Regions from separate parts of the Amycolatopsis sp. NPDC104587 genome, predicted to be linked through region 1. Evidence: riboswitches for the same ligand, from Rfam matches in the RefSeq annotation. Region 1 holds a riboswitch; the other holds the start of a gene.

Region 1 (11,261 bases):
CAAGCGGATCCGGCGGCTCGAGTTCGCGGACCTGCCGAAGACGATCTCGGGCAAGATCCGCCGCGTCGAGCTGCGCGGCCGCGAGAACGACCCGGCGCGCGGGGAGGGCACGGAGTTCCGCGAGGAGGACTTCCCGGACCTGAAGTCCTGACCTCGCGGCGCTCCGCTCAGGCGCCGGCGGTCCCCTCCAGCTCGACGAGCCGGCCGGGGATCGCCAGCCGCGTCACGCCGAGCATGGTGGTCGGCGGGGCGACCCCGGCGGCGCCCAGCCGTGCTGCCAGCAAGCCGTAGTGCGGGAACAGCAGGTCGACGTCGGTGGTGTAGACGGTCAACCGGACGAGGTTCGCCAGTGCCATGCCCGCTTCGGCGAGGACGGCCTCCAGGTTGTCCAGGCTCAGCGCCAGCTGCGCGGCGATGTCACCTTCGTGCTCCGGTTTCCCTTCGGCGTTCATCGCCGTCTGCCCGGAGCAGTAGAGGGTCCGGGTGTGTCCGGAGACGACCTCGCCCTGGTTGAACCCCAGCTCCACCGACCACGGCCACGGGTTGACCGCCGTTCGTTCCACTGCCACTTCGGCTCCTTCTTGTTGTCGAGAGCCCGAGCTTCGCGGTGAATCACGACATCCTCTGTCGTGTATTCGCTAAGGTTCCGGTATGCGCGCCGACCGGCTGGTCTCGCTGGTGCTGCTGCTGCGGCAGCGCGGCCGGCTGAGCGCGGAGACGCTCGCCCGCGAGCTGGAGGTGTCCACCCGGACCGTGCTCCGCGACATCGAAGCGCTGTCCGCGGCGGGTGTCCCGGTCTACGCCGAGCGCGGGCGGCACGGCGGGTTCGCGCTGCTGCCCGGGTTCCGGACCGAGCTCACCGGGCTGAACCACGAGGAGGCCCTGGCGCTGCTGACCGCCGGATCGGGGCGCGGCGAGCAGGCGTTCGGCCTCGGCTCGGCGCTCGCGTCGGCGATGCGCAAGGTGGTCGACGCACTCCCGGACGGCCCCCGCACGACGGCGAGCGACGCGGCCCGGCGCATCCTCGTCGAGCCGGAGACCGACCTGCTTTCCCGCCGTCCGGCCACCGAGGAACTGCCCGGCGGGGTGGTCACCGAGATCCGGCGCGCGGTGCTCGCCGGACACAAGCTGCGCATCCGGTACGCGGCGGCGAACCAGGAGCCGGGGTGGCGCACGGTGGACCCGATCGGCCTGGTCACGGTCCGCGACCGCGGCTACCTGCTCGCCACGAGATCGGGTGCCGACCGCACTTACCGGCTGTCGCGCGTGTCGGCGGCCTCGGAGCTGTCGGAGCCGGCCGAGCGCGCGGACCGGGTCGATCTGGACCGGATCTGGCGCGATCGGTGCGCGCGGTTCCTGTCCACCGACCATCTCCCGGTGCTCGTGCGAGTGCGGCCGGGGCGGCAGGAGGAGCTGCTGGGTATGGCGGTGGCTGTCCGCGCGGCGGAACCGGACGCGGAGGGGTGGGTGCGGCTCGAGGCGACGTTTCAGGATCTGCGCCACGCCGAGTGGGCACTGTGGCAGCTCGGCGCGGACGCGGAAGCTCTGACTCCGGCCTCGCTACGAGCCGCTTTGCGCGACCGCGCCGCTGCGATCGCGGCTCGGTACGAAGGCTCGCGGTGAGTGTCCCGGGGCGGCCTTGGTCGAGTGGCGCTCGTCAGGCGCGAGTTCCCTCGACCTGACGGCCGTCCTCGGTCGAGCACGCTGTCACCGGGTCGTTCGCGCCGCTGCCGCACGTCCACTCGTCCAGGACCACCGGCCCCGGCCCGTCCGGTGAGCTCGCCTCCGCCGGAGTCAACTTCGCGAAGTAGTCCTTCAGCAGCTTCGTCGCCGCGGCGCAGTCGACCTGGCCGTGGGCGGTCACCGTCGTCTTCGCGCCGCCCGCGCCCGGGACGTCGCCGCACGGGACGCCCGGGGCCGTGGACCCGGCCGCCGCGGCTGCGGCGGGTACGGCGGACTGGGGCGCCGTGGGTGCCGGGTCCGCGCCGGCGCAGGCGGCCAGTGCGGCGGACGCGGCGACGAGCAGCAAGGGGTACGCGAGAGTCTTCATGGGCCCTTCAGGAACTAAAACGGGACAGGTTCACTCGGACGGCACGACGGCGGCGAACACCGTCTGCTCGCCCTTGGTGCAGGTGGTGCCGCCCTGTGCGGCGGGCGGCCCGGAGGTGCACAGCCAGCCGTCGACGGTCTCGTTCACCGCGTCGTTCGAACCGGCGCCCTGGCGCCCGGCGATCTTGCGGTGGAAGTCGCCGACCAGCTTCGTCGCCGCGACGCAGCTGACGCCGGCGGAGCCGCTGTCGAACACGTAAAGCGTCAGCCCGCTGGCCGCGGTCACGGTGCCGCACGACCCGGGCACCGACGGCGGCGCGCCGGACGGCTTCGTCACCGGCGCGGGCGCGGACGAGCTGCCCTCGGCGGGCGGTGGGGGAGGCGTGCCGGTGGACGTCGGCTTGGAAGCCGAGGTCACCGGGGGCGTGGACGACGCCGGCGCCTGGGCGGCCTGCTCGGCCGAACACGCCGCGAGGGCCGGGACGGCGAGGCACGCCGCGAGCAACGGCCGCCACGTCCTCGTGGTGGTCGGGTGGGGCACCGCGATCGTTCCTCCCCGCGCCTGTGCTGGTCCGGACATTCCGGCCCCTCCGGGCTCCAGCGCCGTGGACCGACTCGCCCACGGGTGTGCCGGAGATTACTCCAGCCGGGTGGCGGCCCGGTCCGGTGGCCGCCGAATTGATGTCCACAATGGACAGTTAACATGCCGTTCACGCTCCGAAACCTCAGACTGCCATCCGGAATCGATCGGTGTAATTCCGGCCGTTCCCGTTAACGATCCGGCTTCGCGTGCCGAAGGTCTTGGTGGAGGCCGAAGAGCTTCCCCGTCCCCGACCCCGTCCCGGGCCCGTGAGAGCGATGAACGCCGACGCTGTGACCAGCCCCGAAACCAGCACCGACGACCCCGCCAACCCGCCGACCGTCCCCAGCACCGTCGTCTGGTGCTGCGGCCGCCCGTACGTCCTCGAGGCGCGCCCCGGCCGCGCCCGCTGGATGGGCACCGACTACCGCGGCCGCCCCGAGGCGCTGAGCAGCGCCGAACTGCGCCGGCGCGGCTGGAGCCACCGCCGCGCGTGCTGAAGCAAGCTCTAGGCTGACCAGGTGAGCACAGCCGCCCCCGAACCAGCCGCTCCGGCGGACGTCACCGAGCCGTCCCTGCTGAGGCAGGCGTTCAACGTCCCCAACATGCTGTCGCTCCTGCGGCTGGCCGGCGTCCCGGTGTTCCTCTGGCTGCTGCTCGGCCCGGAGGAGGACGGCTGGGCGCTGGCGCTGCTGGTGTTCAGCGCCCTCACCGACTGGCTCGACGGCAAGCTGGCCCGCTGGCTCAACCAGATGTCGCGGCTGGGCCAGCTGCTCGACCCGGCGGCCGACCGGCTCTACATCCTCGCGACGCTCATCGCGTTCCTGGTCCGCGACATCATCCCCTGGTGGGTCGTGGTCCCGCTGGTGGTCCGCGAAGCCGTGCTCGGCCTCTGCGTCCTGACGCTGCGCCGCCGCGGCTTCGCCCCGCCGGAGGTCACCTACATCGGCAAGGGCGCGACCTTCGTGCTGATGTACGCCTTCCCGTTCCTGCTGCTCGCGCAGGGTGGCTCGGACGTCGCCGCGGTCGCCCGGCCGATCGGCTACGCCTTCACCATCTGGGGCGGCGTCCTCTACGTCTGGTCCGGCGTGCTCTACGTCGTGCAGGCGCGCAACGCGCTGCGCGGCGCGGGCGAGGACTGAGCGCGCCGCTTTCCCGGGTCGTGCCCGGCGGCTGGGCCGTGTGGGTGTAAGACTTCGCCCAGCACGTTTCGCCAGCGAGGGCATGAAAGGGGACCGGCGGTGTCCGCTCCTGAAGAGCTTCGTTACACCGAGGAACACGAGTGGGTCGCCACCCGCGGCGAGGACACCCTCGTCCGGATCGGCATCACCGAGTACGCGCAGGACCAGCTCGGCGACGTCGTCTTCGTCGACCTGCCCGAGGTCGGGCGTCAGGTGAGCGCCGGGGACGTCTTCGGCGAGGTCGAGTCGACCAAGAGCGTTTCCGAGCTGTTCGCGCCGGTCGACGGCGAGGTCGTCGCGGTCAACGACGGTGTCGCCGACTCGCCCGAGCTGATCAACAGCGACCCCTACGGCGAGGGCTGGCTGATCGAGATCCGGCTCGACGACCCGGCGGGGCTCGAAGCCCTGCTCGAAGCCGAAGCGTACGACGCCCTGACCAAGGGCTGAACCCCGTCGGCGAGCCGCCGGACCGGCACTGCGCCGGTTCGGGGAGCCGGGGCTCGGAGAATCGATCAGGCACGGTACGTTGGCAGCTACACGTTCTTGAGTACTAGGCAACACAGCATGTGTGGAGGAGAGCTCAGGTGAGCACGAACGACGGGCCCGGCGGCGTTCCCCCGGAGCAGTCTCCGGAGCGGACCTCTGTCTTCCGGGCCGACTTCCTGGCCGAAGCCGAAGGCCACGAGTCCGCCCCCGCCGCGGAGGCGCCCGTCCAGGGTGTCGACGCCCTGCCGGCGGGTTCGGCGCTGCTGGTCGTGAAGCGCGGGCCCAACGCGGGTTCGCGGTTCCTGCTCGACCGCGACACCACCAGCGCCGGACGGCACCCGGACAGCGACATCTTCCTGGACGACGTCACGGTCTCCCGCCGGCACGCCGAGTTCCGGCGTGAGGGCGGCGAGTTCGTCGTCATCGACGTCGGCAGCCTCAACGGCACCTACGTCAACCGGGAGCCGGTCGACCAGGCCGTCCTCGCGGGCGGCGACGAGGTCCAGATCGGGAAGTTCCGCCTGGTCTTCCTGACCGGCCCGGGGCACGGGGGCCAGGGGGCGCAGTGACGGCGGCCGGGCGGCCACAGAGCTCCGGGCTGAGCATCGGGGCCGTACTGGCGCAGCTGCGCGGTGACTTCCCCGATGTCACCATCTCCAAGATCCGGTTCCTCGAAGCGGAAGGCCTGGTCCAGCCGGGCCGGACGCCTTCGGGGTACCGGCAGTTCGCCGCGGCGGACGTGGAGCGCCTCCGGTTCGTCCTGGCCGCCCAGCGGGACCACTACCTCCCGTTGAAGGTCATCAAGGAGCAGCTGGACGCGGCGGACTCGGGAGCCGGGCCCGTCGCGGCCCTGCCCCGCCCGCCGCGCCGGCTGGTCCCGATCGACGCGCCGGCGGAGAACGTCGGCCTGCCCGAGGCGGCCGACTTCGCCGCGGGCCGGGAGCTCCGCCTCACCGAGGAGGACCTCCTGGAGCAGGCCGGCATCGACGCGGCCGCGCTGGCGGAGCTGCGGCAGTACGGCCTGGTCCGGCCCGGTCCCGCGGGGTTCTTCGACCCCGACGCGGTCCTGGTCGCGCGGACGGTGAAGGCGATGACCGAATTCGGTATCGAGCCGAGACACCTGCGTGCCTTCCGCGCCGCGGCCGACCGTGAGGTCGGGTTGTTGGAGCAGATCGTGACACCGGTGTATCGGCACCGTGACCCGGAGGCCAAACAACGGGCCGACGAAGTCGTCCGGGAGCTCGCGGCACTGTCCGTGACCCTGCACACGCTCCTCGTCAAGGCCGGAATCCGTGGCGTCTCCGGGTGTTGATCCGTAACGGGGCGGTGAGATCCTCTTTGCGGTCCCATGTCAATGACTGAATGTTCGGACCTTCATGCCGTACCGTGAGACCCAGGGTTTGCGGCAGGCGAACCGAGAGAGTCCGGACAGCGAGCACAGCGCACGGATGACGGGTAGCGTCGGCAGTGGCGGCGCAAGCCGTTCCCACGCTGAAGCCCGTGTGCACGAGAGGGAGGCGAAGCCCGATGAGCGAGATGCGCGTCGTCGGTGTGCGGGTCGAGCTGCCCGCGAATCAGCCGATCTTGTTGCTGCGGGAGACCGAGGGTGAACGGTACCTGCCGATCTGGATCGGCTCGGTCGAAGCCACCGCCATCGCCTTGGAGCAGCAGGGCGTCCGCCCCGCCCGCCCGCTCACGCATGACCTGTTGAAAGAGGTCATCGGAGCGCTCGGCCGGGAGCTGGAGCAGGTCGTCATCACCGACCTCAAGGAAGGCACGTTCTTCGCCGAGCTCGTCTTCGACGGTGACATCCGGGTGTCGGCCCGGCCGAGCGACTCGGTCGCGCTGGCCCTGCGGATCGGCGTCCCCATCCACGCCGTGGACGCGGTGCTGGAGGAGGCCGGCCTGATCATCCCGGACGAGCAGGAGGACGAGGTCGAGAAGTTCCGTGAGTTCCTCGACTCGGTGTCCCCTGAGGACTTCCGGGGAGCCGATACCTGAACCTTGCCTTGACGCGGACGTCAACGTCTAGCGTCTGAGGCATGCGGATCGGAGAGCTTGCGCAGCGCACGGGTGTCACCACCCGTGCGCTGCGTTTTTACGAGGACCAGGGCCTCATCGCGGCCCGGCGCTCGGCGAACGGCTATCGCGAGTACACCGAGGACGACCTGCAGCTGGTCCGGGAGATCCAGACGCTGCAGACGGTCGGCCTGACCCTCGACGAGACCCGCCCGTTCGTCGACTGCCTGCGCAGCGGCCACGAGACCGGCGACGCCTGCGCGAGCTCGATCGAGGTCTACCGCCGCAAGCTCGAAGAAGCCGACGCCCTGCTGGCCCGGCTCGGCGGGATCCGCGCCGAACTGGCCACGAAGCTCGCCGGCGCTTTGGCCCGGCAGGCGCCCGATCCGTGCGTCGTGCCCGAATCCCCGCGTCCGTGAAGGAGCCCGTCATGTCCGAAGTCGCCGAAGTCACCGACACCACGTTCCCCGAGGTCCTCGGCAGCGACGTCCCCGTGCTCGTCGAGTTCTGGGCCACCTGGTGCGGCCCGTGCCGGATGGTCGGCCCGGTGCTGGCGCAGCTGGCCACCGAGCGGGCCGGGGAGCTGGCGGTCCGCAAGATCAACGCCGACGAGAACCCGGAAACGACCCGGTCCTACCAGGTCATGTCGCTGCCGACGATGATCCTGTTCTCGGGCGGCGAGCCGGTCGAGACGATCGTCGGCGCGTTCCCGAAGGCCCGCATCGAAGAGCGGCTCGACCGGGCGCTCAAGGCGCCGTCGCTTTGACGAAGGTGTCCGCCACCTCGCGGCCGTACTGCTCCAGGTCCAGCGACAGGTCCGCCGCGTAGGCCGCGGCGACCCCGTCGACGGCCTGCGCGACCGACATCGCCATCACCTTGGGCGTGAACACGCCGAAAGCGTCTTCCGCCTGGCCCTGCTTGAGCTGGCGGGCCAGGCCGTGCACCCGCATGTCGTCGACCAGGACCTTCGTCATCACCCAGCCCTCGGCGTCGTCGGCGTTGGCGGACATCTCCGCCAGCACCCGGACGCACTCCGGGTACGCGCGCAGGAACGCGATCGACGTCTCGATGTGCGCCCGCAGGTAGCCGGGCCGGTCGGCCGGGTCGACCCCGCCGCCGGTGCGCTCCTTGAGGAACTCGTTCTTCGTCTCGACGACCGTGCTCAGCACGGCCTGCATCAGGCCGGCCTTGTTCGTGAAGTGGTAGGAGATCATCCGGGTGCTGCTGAGCCCGGCGCGCTCCTTGATCTTGGCGAACGTCGCCTTCCGGTACCCGAGGTCGGCGATGACGCCGATGGTCGCGCCGATGATCTGCGCGCGGCGCGCCGCCTCCGTCACGCTGAGGCCCATTTCGGCCATGAGGTCGGTGTTTACTTGCATGAGTAAAAATGTACTCGGCTGAGTAAATCGACGCAAGAGGTTTGAACCACCGCGCCGGGGGTACGGCGAACGGCGCAAAGGCTCATCCGGTCGTTGAGGCTTGCCGCGCGTCGCGTTGACCGGTGTTCTCCTGGCGCTTACCGTCGGAGGAGGTAAATCGCCACGGTGTGATTCACGGTCTGGGGCCGGACCGTGGCGGTTGATCTCCGGTGGGTCCCGCTCCTGGGACTCCCCGGCTGTCATTCGCCGGCCGTCCGGTCGGGCGAGGGGAGGCTTGCGTGGTCGAGGCTGGTTCCGAGAAGCAGCCTGTCGAGGTCGCGACTGGTGAGCAGGGTGAGCTGTTCCCCGACGACTCGCTGCCCGACGAGCTGGTGGGCTACCGGGGTCCGGCGGCGTGCCAGATCGCCGGCATCACCTACCGCCAGCTGGACTACTGGGCGCGCACGAAGCTGGTGGCGCCGAGCATCCGCACAGCGCACGGCTCCGGCTCGCAGCGGCTGTACTCGTTCAAGGACATCCTGGTCCTCAAGGTCGTCAAGCGGCTGCTGGACACCGGGGTCTCCCTGCAGAACATCCGGGTGGCCGTCGACCACCTGCGGGTCCGCGGGGTCCGCGACCTCGCCAAGGTGACGCTGTTCTCCGACGGCACCACGGTCTACGAGTGCACCTCGCCGGAGGAGATCGTCGATCTGCTCCAGGGCGGCCAGGGTGTGTTCGGCATCGCGGTCAGCGGGGCGATGCAGGAGATCAGCGGCACGATCCACGAGTTCCCGGCCGAGCGCGCCGACGGCGGTGTGGTCGAGACGCACGAACCGGACGAGCTCACCCAGCGCCGCAACGCACGCAAGACCGGGTGATCATCGCCGCGGGGAGGCGAGTAAGGTTCTGCCCGCGGTCGACGAATCCGCGCGGGAGAGTCCGAGCCACACCTTGAGCTCGGCGCCGAAGGAGCAAGTCCTCCCCGGAACCTCTCAGGCACCCTGGACCGCGCGGACGAGACGCCTCTGGAAAGCGGGTCGTCAGGACACAGCCTGATGGCCCCGCCGACGGTGCAAGCCCGGCTCAACCTGCGGGCGAAACTCTCAGGCGCCCGACACGGGTACGGACAGAGTGGGGAGGGTTCCCTCCGGGTTCGGGTGGACCGCGCTCCGGGTTCGGGTGAACCGTGCTCGCGGAGGGCGCTCGCTTGAACCCTCCGCGGTGTCTTGTGGGGGTGCAACCCCCACACCCCGCCCGGCGGGCTCCGCCCCCGGACCCCCGCCGTGGTCACCTTCGCGTTTACAGTCGAGTTGGGTGGACGCTGCCGTTCGGAGGAGGCCATCGTGGACTTGTCGCTCGCCTCCCTGGAACAAGGGGTTCCCTTCGCCGACCGGCACATCGGGCCCGGGCCGGACGAGCTGCGCCACATCCTCGACGTCATCGGCGTCACCTCGCTCGACGAGCTTGCCGAGCGGGCCGTGCCGTCGTCGCTGCGGGAGTCCGCCGAGCCGCTCGCTCTTCCGCCGGCGGCCACCGAAGCCCAGGCGCTCGCCGAGCTCCGGGAGCTGGCCTCGCGGAACCGGCCGATGGCCCAGATGATCGGCCTCGGTTACCACGACACCGTCACCCCGCCCGTCATCCGGCGCACCGTGCTCGAGAACCCCGCCTGGTACACCGCCTACACGCCCTACCAGCCGGAAATCTCGCAAGGACGGCTCGAAGCACTGCTCAACTTCCAGACCATGGTCGCCGACCTGACCGGCCTGCCGGTCGCGAACGCGTCCCTGCTCGACGAAGCCACCGCGGCCGCCGAGGCGATGACGCTCGTGCGCCGGGCGGGCAAGTCCGCGTCGAACCGCTTCGTCGTCGACGAGGACACCCTGCCGCAGACGCTCGCTGTGCTCCGGACGCGCGCGGAGCCGCTGGGCATCGAGCTGGTCGTCGAAGACCTCTCGCAGGGGCTCACCGGCCTGGGGCTCGGCGGCGACTTCTTCGGGGTGCTGCTGTCCTACCCCGGTGCGTCCGGCGCGGTGCGCGAGCTCGACCTGACGATCGCCGACGCGAAGAAGCACGGCGCCGCGGTGGTCGTCGCCGCGGATCCGCTCGCGCTGACCCTGCTGCGCCCGCCGGGTGAGCTCGGCGCCGACGTCGCGGTCGGTTCGACGCAACGCTTCGGCGTCCCGATGGGCTTCGGCGGCCCGCACGCCGCGTACCTGGCGGTGCGCCAAGGCCTCGAGCGGCAGCTGCCCGGACGGCTGGTCGGCGTCTCGAAGGACGCGGACGGCGCACCCGCGTACCGGCTCGCCCTCCAGACGCGCGAGCAGCACATCCGCCGGGAGAAGGCGACGTCGAACATCTGCACCGCGCAGGTCCTGCTCGCGGTCATGGCGTCGATGTACGCGGTGCACCACGGCCCCGACGGGCTGCGCGGGATCGCGCTGCGGGCACACCGGATGGCCACCGTGCTCGCGGCCGGGCTGTGCGAGGGCGGCGTCGAAGTGGTGCACGGCGAGTTCTTCGACACGGTCCTCGCGGCGGTGCCCGGCCGGGCGGACGTGGTCGTCGCGGCGGCCCGTGACCTCGGGGTGAACCTGCGGCGGGCCGACGACGACCACGTCGGCGTAGCATGCGACGAGACCACGACGCGTGAGCGGCTTTCCTGCGTGTGGAAGGCTTTCGGTGTTTCGGTGTCCGATGTGGACGGCCTCGACGCGGACACCGCGGACGCGCTTCCGGCGCCGCTGCGGCGCACCGGCAAGTTCCTGACCCACCCGGTGTTCCACGCGCACCGCTCGGAAACCGCGCTGCTGCGCTACCTGCGGGAGCTGTCCGACAAGGACGTCGCGCTCGACCGGAGCATGATCCCGCTCGGCTCGTGCACCATGAAGCTCAACGCGACCGCGGAGATGGAGCCGGTCACCTGGCCCGAGTTCGCCGGGCTGCACCCGTTCGCGCCGGCCGAGGACGCGGCCGGGCTGCTGACCGTCGTCGCCGACCTCGGCGCCTGGCTCGCGCGGATCACCGGCTACGACACGGTTTCCCTGCAGCCCAACGCCGGCAGCCAGGGCGAGTTCGCGGGCCTGCTGGCGATCCGGGCGTACCACCGCTCCCGCGGCGAGCACACACGCGACGTCTGCCTGATCCCGGCCAGCGCGCACGGCACGAACGCGGCGAGCGCCGTGATGGCGGGCATGCGGGTGGTCGTCGTCCGCTGCGACGACGAGGGCAACATCGACCTCGCGCACCTGAAGTCCACTGTGGACGCCCACCGCGGCGACCTGGCCGCGATCATGCTCACCTACCCGTCGACGCACGGGGTCTACGAGGACACCGTCGGCGAGGTCTGCGCGGCGGTGCACGACGCGGGCGGGCAGGTGTACGTCGACGGCGCCAACCTCAACGCCCTGATCGGCGTCGCCCAGTACGGCCGGTTCGGCGCCGACGTCTCGCACCTCAACCTGCACAAGACTTTCTGCGTCCCGCACGGCGGTGGCGGCCCCGGGGTCGGCCCGATCGGGGTCCGCGCGCACCTGGCGCCGTTCCTGCCGAACCACCCGCTGCAGCCGGCCGCCGGCCCGGCGACCGGGG
Region 2 (11,261 bases), on a different contig from region 1:
TGATCCGCCCCTTCCTATCGCGCCAGCAGGGAGCTGGCTTCTTGCGCGGCCGGGCCTTGGTCGGCGAGGTGCTGCAGGTTCTCCGGCAGCTCCTCCCCACGGTAACCCTTGGTCTGGGCGTAAAGCCGTCCCGCGCGGTACGACGACCGCACGAGCGGCCCCGCCATCACACCGGCGAAACCCATCGCTTCCGCCGCGCGAGAGTGCTCGACGAACTCCTCCGGCTTGACCCAGCGATCCACCGGGTGGTGCCGCGGCGACGGACGCAGGTACTGCGTGATCGTCAGGATCTCGCAGCCCGCGTCGACCAGATCCTGCATCGCCGGAGCAACCTCGTCGGGGGTCTCGCCCATGCCGAGGATCAGGTTCGACTTCGTCACCAAACCGGCTTCACGCGCAGCGGTGATGACCTCAAGCGACCGCGCGTAGCGGAAACCGGGACGGATCCGCTTGAAGATCCGCGGCACCGTCTCGACGTTGTGCGCCAACACCTCCGGCCGCGACCCGAAGACCTCGGCCAGCTGCGCGGGGTCGGCGTTGAAGTCCGGAATCAGCAGCTCGACACCGGTACCCGGGTTCAAGTCGTGAATCTGACGCACGGTCTCCGCGTACAGCCACGCCCCACCGTCAGAAAGGTCATCACGGGCCACGCCGGTCACCGTCGAGTACCGCAGACCCATGGCTTGCACGGACTCCGCGACCTTCCGCGGCTCAGTCCGGTCCAAAGCAGCAGGCTTGCCGGTGTCGATCTGACAGAAGTCACACCGGCGCGTGCACTGGTCACCACCGATCAAGAAGGTGGCTTCCCGGTCTTCCCAGCACTCGTAGATGTTGGGACAACCCGCTTCTTCGCACACGGTGTGGAGACCCTCGCGGCGCACTAGACCCTTGAGTTCGGTGAACTCCGGCCCCATCCGCACCCGCGTCTTGATCCACGGCGGCTTCTTCTCGATCGGCGTCTCGCTGTTGCGGACTTCCAGCCGCAGCAGCTTCCGGCCCTCGGGCAGCGCGCTCATCGCGAAAGGCCCGCGTACAACGGGTGCTTCGCGGCCAGCGCCTCGACGCGGTCACGCAGCTTCGAGCGGAGAGCGTCGTCGAAGTCGGGCTTCAGCGCCTCCGCGATGACGTCGGCGACCTCGGTGAAGTCCTCGGCCTGGAAGCCGCGGGTGGCCAGCGCCGGGGTGCCGATGCGCAGGCCGGAGGTGATCATCGGCGGGCGCGGGTCGAACGGGACGGCGTTGCGGTTGACCGTGATACCGACCTCGTGCAGCCGGTCCTCGGCCTGCTGACCGTCCAGAGTGGACTGGACGAGGTCGACCAGCACCAGGTGGACGTCGGTGCCGCCGGTCAGCACCCGCACACCCACCGAAGAGCAGTCGTCCTGCGACAGCCGCGACGCCAGAATGCGCGAACCCTCCAGGGTCCGCTGCTGACGCTCCTTGAACTCCTCGCTCGCGGCGATCTTCAGCGCGACGGCCTTGGCCGCGATGACGTGTTCCAGCGGCCCTCCTTGCTGACCGGGGAACACCGCCGAGTTGATCTTCTTCGCGAGCTCCTCGCGGCAGAGGATGAGACCGCCGCGCGGGCCGCCGAGGGTCTTGTGCGTGGTCGTGGTGACGATGTCGGCGTGCGGCACCGGCGACGGGTGCAGCCCGCTCGCGACCAGCCCGGCGAAGTGCGCCATGTCCACCATCAGGCGCGCGTCGACGAGGTCGGCGATGCGGCGGAACTCGGCGAAGTCGAGCTGACGCGGGTACGCGGACCAGCCGGCGATGATCAGCTTCGGCTGGTGCTCGACGGCGAGGCGCTCGATCTCGGCCAGGTCGACAATGCCGGTCTCTTTGTCGACATGGTAGGCGACCACGTTGTAGAGCTTGCCCGAGAAGTTGATCTTCATCCCGTGCGTCAGGTGCCCGCCGTGCGCCAGGTCGAGGCCGAGGATCGTGTCACCGGGCTTGAGCACGGCGAACATCGCGGCGGCGTTGGCCTGCGCGCCCGAGTGCGGCTGGACGTTGGCGTGCTCGGCGCCGAAGAGGGCCTTCGCGCGGTCGATGGCGAGCTGCTCGACGACGTCGACGTGCTCGCAGCCGCCGTAGTAGCGGCGACCCGGGTAGCCCTCGGCGTACTTGTTGGTCAGCACCGAACCTTGCGCCTCGAGCACACCCACCGGGGCGAAGTTCTCGGACGCGATCATCTCCAACGTGGACTGCTGGCGGGTCAGCTCGTCGGCGACGGCCGCGGCGACCTCGGGGTCGACGTCGGCGAGGTGGGCGTCGAAGGTCGTCATCAGTTCTCCTGGGTGAGCTTGGCGTACGCGGCGGCGTCGAGCAGCTCGGGGACGTCGCCCGTCAGCCGCACCTTCAGCAGCCAGCCTTCCGTGTACGGGTCGGAGTTGATGACCTCGGGGGTGTCCGAAGTGGCGCCGTTCACCTCGACGACCTCGCCGGACACGGGCGCGTACAGCTCGCTGACGGACTTGGTCGACTCGACCTCGCCGAACACCTCGCCCGCGGTCACGGTCGCGCCGGCGTCGGGCAGCTGGACGAACACGATGTCACCGAGCGACTCGGCGGCGAAGGCGGTGATGCCGACGGTGGCGACGCCGTCGGAGACGGACAGCCACTCGTGTTCCTTGGTGTACTGGAGGTTCTCGGGAATGCTCACGGTTCAGTAGGTCCTTACGCGCGGGAGTAGAAGGGCAGGGCGACGACTTCGACGGGCTCGATCCTGCCCCGGATGTCGACGGACAGCTCGGTGCCGGGCTCGGCGTACGCCCGATCGACGTACGCCATGGCAATCGGGTAACCCAGCGTGGGCGACAGCGCCCCACTCGTGATCTCGCCGATCTCGGCGCCGTCGGCCAGCAGCTTGTAGCCGTGCCGCGGCGCGCGACGACCGGCGCCTTTCAGGCCCACCCGCACTCGCGGGACATCGGCCTTGGACCGCTCTTCCAGCGCCGCGCGGCCGACGAAGTCACCCGGCTTCTCGAACTTGACGACCCGCCCGAGCCCGGCTTCGAACGGGCTCTGGTCGAGGGTGAGTTCGTTGCCGTACAACGGCATCCCGGCTTCCAGCCGCAGTGTGTCGCGGCAGGCCAGCCCGGCCGGGACCAGGCCGTGGCCCTCGCCCGCCTCGGTCAGGATGCGCCAGACCGCCGGTGCCTCGTCCGCCGGAACGAACAGCTCGAAGCCGTCTTCGCCGGTGTAGCCGGTGCGGGCGAGCAGGACGTCGTGGCCCTTCACGACCGCGGGGACGCTCGCGTAGTACTTGAGCGCGGCCAGGTCGGCATCGGTGACCGAGCCCAGGATCGCCGCGGCGTTCGGGCCTTGGACGGCGATCAGCGCGGTGGTTTCGCTGCGATCGTCCACGACGGCGTCGAAGCCCGCGACCCGCTCGGCCAGCGCGTCGGCGACGACCTTCGCGTTGCCCGCGTTGGCGACGACCAGGTAGTGCTCGTCGGCCAGGCGGTAGACGACGAGGTCGTCGAGCACGCCGCCGGAGGCGTCGCAGATCATCGTGTACCGCGCCCGGCCCGGATTGACCCCGGTGAGGTTGCCGACCAGCGCGAAGTCCAGGACGTCGGCGGCCTGCTTGCCCGTGACGTGGATTTCGGCCATGTGCGAGAGGTCGAACAGCCCGGCCGCCTCGCGGACGGCCTTGTGCTCGGCCAGTTCGCTGGCGTAGCGGACCGGCATCGACCAGCCGGCGAAGTCGGTGAACAGCGCACCGAGTCCCTTGTGGACTCCGTGCAGGGAGGTTTCTCGAGACACTGAGGCTCAGCCTTCGTAAGCGTTGAGGGGCGGGCAGGAGCAGACGAGGTTACGGTCCCCGCGGGCACCGTCGATGCGCCGCACCGGGGGCCAGTACTTGTTCTTGCGCGACACCCCGGCCGGGAACACGGCCAGCTCGCGACTGTAGGGCTTGTCCCACTCCCCGACCAGCGTCTCCGCGGTGTGCGGGGCGCCCCGCAGCGGCGACTCCTCCGCGTTCCACTTGCCCGCCGCGACCTCGTCGATCTCGGCGCGGATGGCGATCATCGCATCGCAGAACCGGTCGATCTCGCCCAGGTCCTCGGACTCGGTCGGCTCGACCATCAGCGTGCCCGCGACCGGGAACGACATGGTCGGCGCGTGGAAGCCGTAGTCGATGAGCCGCTTCGCGACGTCGTCGACCGTCACGCCGGTCTCCTTGGTGATCTGCCGCAGGTCGAGGATGCACTCGTGGGCGACCAGGCCGTCCTGGCCCGTGTAGAGCACCGGGTAGTGCGGGGCCAGCCGCGAGGCCACGTAGTTCGCGGCCAGCACGGCGACCTTCGTCGCGGCGGTCAGGCCTGGCGCGCCCATCATCCGGACGTAGGCCCACGAGATCGGCAGGATCGACGCCGAGCCGTAGGGCGCGCCGCTGATCGGGCCGACGCCGGTTTCCGGGCCCGCGGCGTCGAGCAGCGGGTGGTTCGGCAGGTACGGCGCGAGGTGCGCGCGCACCGCGACCGGGCCGACACCGGGGCCGCCACCGCCGTGCGGGATGCAGAAGGTCTTGTGCAGGTTCAGGTGCGAGACGTCGCCGCCGAACTCGCCCGGCTTGGCTAGGCCCAGCAGGGCGTTGAGGTTCGCGCCGTCGACGTACACCTGGCCACCGCCGTCGTGGACGATCTTGGCCAGCTCGTCGATGGAGTGCTCGTACACGCCGTGCGTGGACGGGTAGGTCACCATGATCGCGGCGAGCGTGTCCTGGTGGCTCTCGACTTTGGACCGCAGGTCGGCCAGGTCGACGTTGCCCTCGTCGGTGCACTTGACGACGACCACGCGCATCCCGGCGAGCACCGCGGACGCGGCGTTGGTGCCGTGCGCGGACGACGGGATCAGGCAGACGTCACGAGCCTCGTCGCCGTTCGCGCGGTGGTATGCGCGGATCGCGAGGAGCCCGGCCAGCTCGCCCTGGCTGCCCGCGTTCGGCTGCAGCGACACCTTGTCGTAGCCGGTGACCTCGGCCAGCCAGTCCGCCAGCTGCCCCACGAGCGTGTGGTAGCCCTCGGCGTCCTCGGCCGGCGCGAACGGGTGGATGCCGGCGAACTCGCGCCAGCTGATCGGCTCCATCTCGGTGGTGGCGTTGAGCTTCATCGTGCAGGAGCCGAGCGGGATCATGCCGCGGTCGAGGGCGTAGTCCAGGTCGGACAGCTTGCGCAGGTAGCGCAGCATCGCCGTCTCGGAACGGTGGGTGCCGAAGACCTCGTGGCCCATGAAGCCGCTCTCGCGGGCGAGACCGTTGGGGAGCGCGACGCCGTCCTGGATGTCTTCTTCGACGCCGAACGCCTTCAAGACCTTCGCGGCGATCGCGGGCGTGCTGACCTCGTCGAAGGCGACCCGCACGTGGTCGGCGTCAACGTGGCCGAGGTTGATCCCGGCCTCGCGGGCGGCAGCGTGGACCTCGGCGGACTGGCCGGGGACACGCGCGATGACCGTGTCGAAGAAGGACTCGTGGACCACCTCGACGCCGGTCTTGCGGAGAGCGTCGGCGAAGCCCGCGGCGAGGCCGTGGACGCGCTGCGCGATCCGCTTGAGGCCGTCCGGGCCGTGGTAGACCGCGTACATCGCGGCCAGCACGGCCGGGAGGACCTGCGCGGTGCAGATGTTGGACGTCGCCTTCTCGCGGCGGATGTGCTGCTCACGGGTCTGCAGCGCCAGCCGGTAGGCGGAGTTGCCGTCGGCGTCGACCGAGACGCCGACCAGGCGCCCGGGCAGCGAGCGCTCGAGCCCGGCGCGGACGGACATGAACCCGGCGTGCGGGCCGCCGTAGCCGAGCGGGACGCCGAAGCGCTGCGTCGAACCGGCGGCGACGTCGGCGCCGAACTCACCGGGGGCGGTGATCAGCGTCAGCGCGAGGAGGTCGGCGGCGACGGTGAACAGCGCGCCCGCGGCCTTCGCCGACTCGGAAATCGCGTGGTAGAAGCCGCGGCCGCGCAGCACGCCGGACGCGCCGGGGTACTGGGCGACGACGCCGAAGAACTCGTCCGGGAGGCCGGTGAGCAGGTCGCGGACCTCGACCTCGATGCCGAGGGCCTCGACGCGGGTGCGCACGACGGCGATGGTCTGCGGCAGGCACTCGGCGTCCAGCACGACCTTGTTCGACTTGGACTTCGACGCGCGGCGCATGAGCGTGACGGCCTCGGCGACGGCGGTCGACTCGTCCAGCAGGGACGCGTTCGCGGTGGCCAGGCCGGTCAGGTCGGCGACCATCGTCTGGAAGTTGAGGAGCGCTTCGAGCCGGCCCTGGGAGATTTCCGGCTGGTAGGGCGTGTACGCCGTGTACCAGGCCGGGTTCTCGAGGACGTTGCGGCGGATCACGCCGGGGGTGACGGTGTCGGAGTAGCCGAGGCCGATCATCTGCGTCATCGGCCGGTTGCGCGCGGCGAGAGCACGCAGCTCGGCGGTGGCGTCCTCTTCGGACGCGGCCGGCGGGAGGGTGAGCTCACGGGTCGCGCGGATGGCGCTCGGGACGGCGGCGCCGACGAGGGCGTCCAGGCTGCCGTAACCGCACTCGGCCAGCATCTTCGCGCGCTCGGCCTCGGACGGGCCGATGTGGCGGGCGTCGAACTGCGTAGAAGTGATCGGGAGCTCCTCAGGCCGGGCGCACACGGGTGCGCTGGGAACTCCCCCTCTGTCATGGCACCTGAGAGTTTCACCGTGTGCGACACGGCTTTCACCTTGGGTGAGGCGCGGGTGCGCCTGCTTTCCAGAGTGGCCTCGCGCGAAGCGGTAGCGGTTACCTGAGAGATTCCGGGGAGTTTGCTCCTTCGGTGCCCCACCACGTTCGTGAGGGCTCTCCCGCCTCGGCTCGACGGCCCGATCTGCAGTTGTGGCGGTTACCGTACCTGCCGCCTGCGAGATCAGTCTACTTCACACGGGCAATGCCACAGTGATCCTCGCCCAGGCCCCAAGCGCCCCAATGTGGCCTTCGGTGCGTCAGACGCACCGAAGGCCACATTGGGTGCGTCAGACGCACCCAATGCCACATTGGGGCGCTAGAGCTGGGTACCGGCGGCCCGGCGGACCACCTGGCTGGCCAGCGCGGGCGGCCGGCGCACCCGGCCCGAAGGCAGCACCAGCCGCTTCAACGGACCGCCGAGCGGCACGGGCGGGTGCCCGGCGCCGAGGAGCACCTGCTCCACGATCTGTTCCGCGAGCCAAGCCACCGTGTCGTTGAGCCGGTCGAGGCTCGGGCGGTCGCCGTCGAAGACGTCCTCGTCGGCCAGCGTCACCTCGAAGTGGGCGTGGCCCGGGGGCACCGACACCGCTTCCTCGATCGCCCGCGCGCCCGCCAAGGGGTCGGCGAACCCGGCGTCGAGCAGCGGCTCGCGATAGATCCGGGCGGCCCGCGCCCGCATCCGGGGGCCGTAGCGGACGACGACCGGGAGCCGTCCGGTCAGGTCGGGGACCGCCAGGCCGTGCAGCAGCATGATCGGCGGCACCGAGTGCACCAGCCGCGGCGCGGGTTCGGCCAGCTCACGGGCGGTGATCCGGACCCGGTCGGCCATCGTGTCGGGCAGGCCGAAGTAGCGGAAGTCGACGTTGCCGAACCCGAGCCCGTCGGCGACCAGCGACGCGAGCAGCTCGCCGTACCCCCAGATCGGCGACAGCACGACAACCGGCGGCGCGGCCACGACCGGCGACGGCGCGGGCGGGCGCGTCGCCTCCTGCTCGGGCACCTGGATGACCAGCCGCGGCGGCTCGTGCCAGTCGTGCACCTCGGCGACCCGCCAGTACAGCCCGAGCGGCCGCCACAGCTCGCCGAGGACTTCGTGCTCGAGGATCCGCCGCACCTCGGCGTCGTCGTGCGGGAAGTCCCGTGGCGGCACGATCCCGACGTAGTGGTGGTAGGTGACGCGGACCTCGTCCCCGCGGGTGGCGGACCGGATCCGCATCTCCCAGTCGACCGGCGACGCGGCGATGAGGTTGGCGACCTGGGTGCCGGGCGAGGAGTAGACGAGCGCGGTGGCCTGCCGGAGGAACTGCCCGGCCTGGTCGATGCCTTCCCGCAGCGCCTTCGCGGCGTGAGCGACGTGCACCGGGCTGGCCAGGGAGTCGGGCAGCACACCGGCGACGCGCAGGAGGTCCGCTTCGCCGAGCCCGGTGACCTCGGCGAGCTGGGCCCAGTGGTCGAAGACGGTCACCTTCGGCGCGTGCCGGTGCTCGACCCAGCTGCGCAGGGTCGAGGTGGGGACGCCGATGCGTCGCGCGGCCTCGTCGAAGGAAAGCCCCCTCGCGCGGAGGCCGGCCCGGACCGCTTCCGCCCACTCGTCGGCGCGCCAGTGCGTCACCTCACAAAGCTAACGAAACCCGCTAGTTTTGCGCAGGGACAAATCGCCCACGCCGGCTCGACGCTGGTGACCATGACCACCACTGTCATCGCCCTGACCCTGATCGTCGGCGTTCTGACCTTCGCCGCCGGCGCGTTCCTCGCCTCGGAGATCGCCGTTCGCGTGCTGCGGCGCCGCGAACGGCTCGTCTCCGAAGAGCGCAAGAAGCTCAACGCCGCCTGGAGCTACCTGCGGGAGGTCTACGGCGTCAAGAAACCGACCAAGCGTTAGAGCGGGGTGACGTACGCGCCGGAGATGCCGCCGTCGACCAGGAACTGGGACGCCGTGATGAAGCTGGCGTCGTCGCTGGCCAGGAACGCCACCGCCGCGGCGATCTCCTCGGGCTCGGCGAACCGGCCGACCGGCACGTGCACCAGCCGCCGCGCCGCGCGTTCCGGGTCCTTCGCGAACAGCTCCTTGAGCAGCGGCGTGTTGACCGGCCCCGGGCAGAGCGCGTTGACGCGGATGTTCTCCCGCGCGAACTGGATGCCCAGCTCGCGGCTCATCGCGAGGACCCCGCCCTTGGACGCGGTGTAGGAGATCTGCGACGTCGCCGCACCCATCACCGCGACGAACGACGCCGTGTTGATGATCGAACCGCGGCCCTGGCGCTGCATGTGCGGCAGGACGGCCTTGCAGCAGTGGTACACCGACGTCAGGTTGACCCGCTGGACCCGCTCCCACGCGTCGATGCCGGTGGTCAGGATCGAGTCGTCCTCGGGCGGGGAGATGCCGGCGTTGTTGAACGCGACGTCGACCGAGCCGAACTGCTCGACCGTGGTGTGGAAGAGGCTCTCCACCTGCTCGGCGTCGGTGACGTCGGTCTGGACGAACGCGCCGCCGATCTCGTCGGCGGCCGCCTTGCCCTCGACCGGCGTCAGGTCCGCGATGACGACCTTCGCGCCTTCGCTCGCCAGACGGCGCGCCGAGGCGAGCCCGATGCCGCTCGCGCCGCCGGTGATCACCGCGACGCGGCCTTCGAAACGCTGGACCATTACTCCTCCGTGCTCAGAAAGACGTTCTTGGTTTCGGTGAACGCCGCCGCGGCGTCGGGGCCCAGCTCGCGGCCGAGGCCGGACTGCTTGAACCCGCCGAACGGCGTCCAGTAGCGCACCGAAGAGTGCGAGTTGACCGACAGGTTGCCGGCTTCGACGCCACGCGCCACCCGGAACGCGCGGCCGGCGTCGCGGGTCCAGATCGACCCGGACAGGCCGTACTCGGTCGCATTGGCCATCCGCAGCGCGTCGGCTTCTTCGGCGAACGGCACGACGGCGACGACCGGGCCGAAGACCTCGTCCGCCGCGGCCGGGTGCCGCAGGTCCGGCGGGGTGAGGACGGTCGGCGGGAACCAGAAGCCACGGCCTTCCGGCGCGGTGCCGCGGAACGCGACCGGCGCGTCGTCCGGCACGTAGGAGGCGACCTTCTCCCGGTGCGCGGCCGAGATCAGCGGGCCCATCTCGGTCTTTTCATCGCCCGGGTCGCCGACGACGACGCCGTGCACCGCGGGTTCGAGCAGCTCCATGAAGCGGTCGTACGCGCTCGCCTGCACCAGGATCAGCGACCGCGCGCAGCAGTCCTGGCCCGCGTTGTCGAAGACGCCGTAGGGCGCGGTGGCCGCGGCCTTCTCCAGGTCGGCGTCGGCGAAGACGATGTTCGCGTTCTTGCCGCCCAGCTCCAGCGTCACGCGCTTCACCTGCGCCGCGCAGCCGGCCATGATCTGCTTGCCGACCTCGGTGGAACCGGTGAAGACGACCTTGCGCACACCCGGGTGGTCCACGAACCGTTGTCCCACCACGGATCCCTTGCCGGGCAGCACCTGGAAGACGTCTTCCGGGATGCCCGCCTCGCGCGCCAGCTCGCCGAGCCGGATGGCGGTCAACGGCGTCAGCTCGGCGGGCTTGAGGACCACGGTGTTCCCGGCGGCGAGCGCGGGCGCGAAACCCCAGCCGGCGATCGGCATCGGGAAGTTCCACGGCACGATCACGCCGACCACGCCCAGCGGCTCGTGGAAGGTGACGTTGACCCCGCCCGGCACCGGGATCTGCTGCCCGATCAGGCGTTCCGGCGCCGCGGAGTAGTAGTTGAGGACGTCGCGGACATTGCCCGCCTCCCAGCGGGCGTTGCCGATGGTGTGCCCGGAGTTCTCGACCTCGAGCCGCGCGAGGTTTTCGATGTCGGCCTCGACGGCGTCGGCGAAGCGGCGCAGCAGCCGCGCGCGGTCGCCGGGGGTGACGTCGCGCCACGCTGGGAACGCCGCCCGGGCGCGGGCGATCGCCGCGTCGGTCTCCTCGGCGCTGGTCTGGGGGACGGTCCGCACCACCTCCTCGGTGGCGGGGTTCAGGACGTCGAACGTCGTCATTTCCGCTCCTTGCTCGCTTCGACGAGGGCCTGGAACAGCCGGACGTCGTCGGTGTCCTGCTCGGGGTGCCACTGGACGCCCAGGGTGAACTCACCCGGGACTTCGGCGGCTTCGACTGTGCCGTCGGCGGCCCAGCCGACGGGTTCCAGGCCGGCGCCGAGGCGGTCGACGGCCTGGTGGTGGTAACAGAGCGTCTTCGTCTCGGACCCGAGGATCGCGGCGGCCCGGCTGCCCTCGGCCAGGGTGACGGTGCCCCGGCCGAACGTCGCGGGCGCGGGCTGGTGCTCGGTGGTGTCCCGGGCTTCCGGCAGGTGCTGGGTCAGGGTGCCGCCGAGGCCGACGCTCATCACCTGCAGGCCGCGGCACACGCCGAGCACGGGCTTGCCCGCTCCGCGCGCCGCGGCGAACAGGCCGAATTCGAAGGCGTCGCGGTTCGGCCGGGTGTAGGTGGCCGGGTGCTGCTCCTGGCCGTAGCGCTCCGGCTCGACGTCCGCGCCGCCGGTGAGCACCAGGCCGTCCACAGTGGACACGAGTTCGTCGTACGCG

What was found. Region 1 has a riboswitch for glycine ahead of gcvP (aminomethyl-transferring glycine dehydrogenase). Riboswitches for the same ligand answer to the same signal wherever they lie in the genome.
Region 2: another riboswitch for glycine. It lies ahead of gcvP (aminomethyl-transferring glycine dehydrogenase); the one in region 1 lies ahead of gcvP (aminomethyl-transferring glycine dehydrogenase).

Annotation. Positions count from the first base shown of each region.
Region 1 covers NZ_JBVJNO010000003.1:605,200-616,460, reverse strand. The annotation lists gene ACZ61C_RS11020 (AMP-binding protein) at 1-151, shown strand, start outside; gene ACZ61C_RS11015 (RidA family protein) at 168-563, opposite strand; gene ACZ61C_RS11010 (helix-turn-helix transcriptional regulator) at 652-1,623, shown strand; gene ACZ61C_RS11005 (hypothetical protein) at 1,658-2,050, opposite strand; gene ACZ61C_RS11000 (hypothetical protein) at 2,081-2,629, opposite strand; gene ACZ61C_RS10995 (hypothetical protein) at 2,908-3,129, shown strand; gene ACZ61C_RS10990 (CDP-alcohol phosphatidyltransferase family protein) at 3,151-3,771, shown strand; gene gcvH (glycine cleavage system protein GcvH) at 3,871-4,257, shown strand; gene garA (glycogen accumulation regulator GarA) at 4,395-4,865, shown strand; gene ftsR (transcriptional regulator FtsR) at 4,862-5,608, shown strand; gene ACZ61C_RS10970 (bifunctional nuclease family protein) at 5,824-6,297, shown strand; gene ACZ61C_RS10965 (MerR family transcriptional regulator) at 6,339-6,734, shown strand; gene trxA (thioredoxin) at 6,746-7,081, shown strand; gene ACZ61C_RS10955 (TetR/AcrR family transcriptional regulator) at 7,062-7,694, opposite strand; gene ACZ61C_RS10950 (MerR family transcriptional regulator) at 7,973-8,551, shown strand; glycine riboswitch at 8,594-8,692, shown strand; gene gcvP (aminomethyl-transferring glycine dehydrogenase) at 9,014-11,261, shown strand, end outside.
Region 2 covers NZ_JBVJNO010000008.1:276,722-287,982, reverse strand. The annotation lists gene lipA (lipoyl synthase) at 15-1,016, opposite strand; gene glyA (serine hydroxymethyltransferase) at 1,013-2,287, opposite strand; gene gcvH (glycine cleavage system protein GcvH) at 2,287-2,664, opposite strand; gene gcvT (glycine cleavage system aminomethyltransferase GcvT) at 2,679-3,770, opposite strand; gene gcvP (aminomethyl-transferring glycine dehydrogenase) at 3,777-6,608, opposite strand; glycine riboswitch at 6,744-6,837, opposite strand; gene ACZ61C_RS26315 (helix-turn-helix domain-containing protein) at 7,022-8,317, opposite strand; gene ACZ61C_RS26310 (hypothetical protein) at 8,390-8,587, shown strand; gene ACZ61C_RS26305 (3-oxoacyl-ACP reductase) at 8,584-9,351, opposite strand; gene ACZ61C_RS26300 (aldehyde dehydrogenase family protein) at 9,351-10,715, opposite strand; gene ACZ61C_RS26295 (gamma-glutamyl-gamma-aminobutyrate hydrolase family protein) at 10,712-11,261, opposite strand, start outside.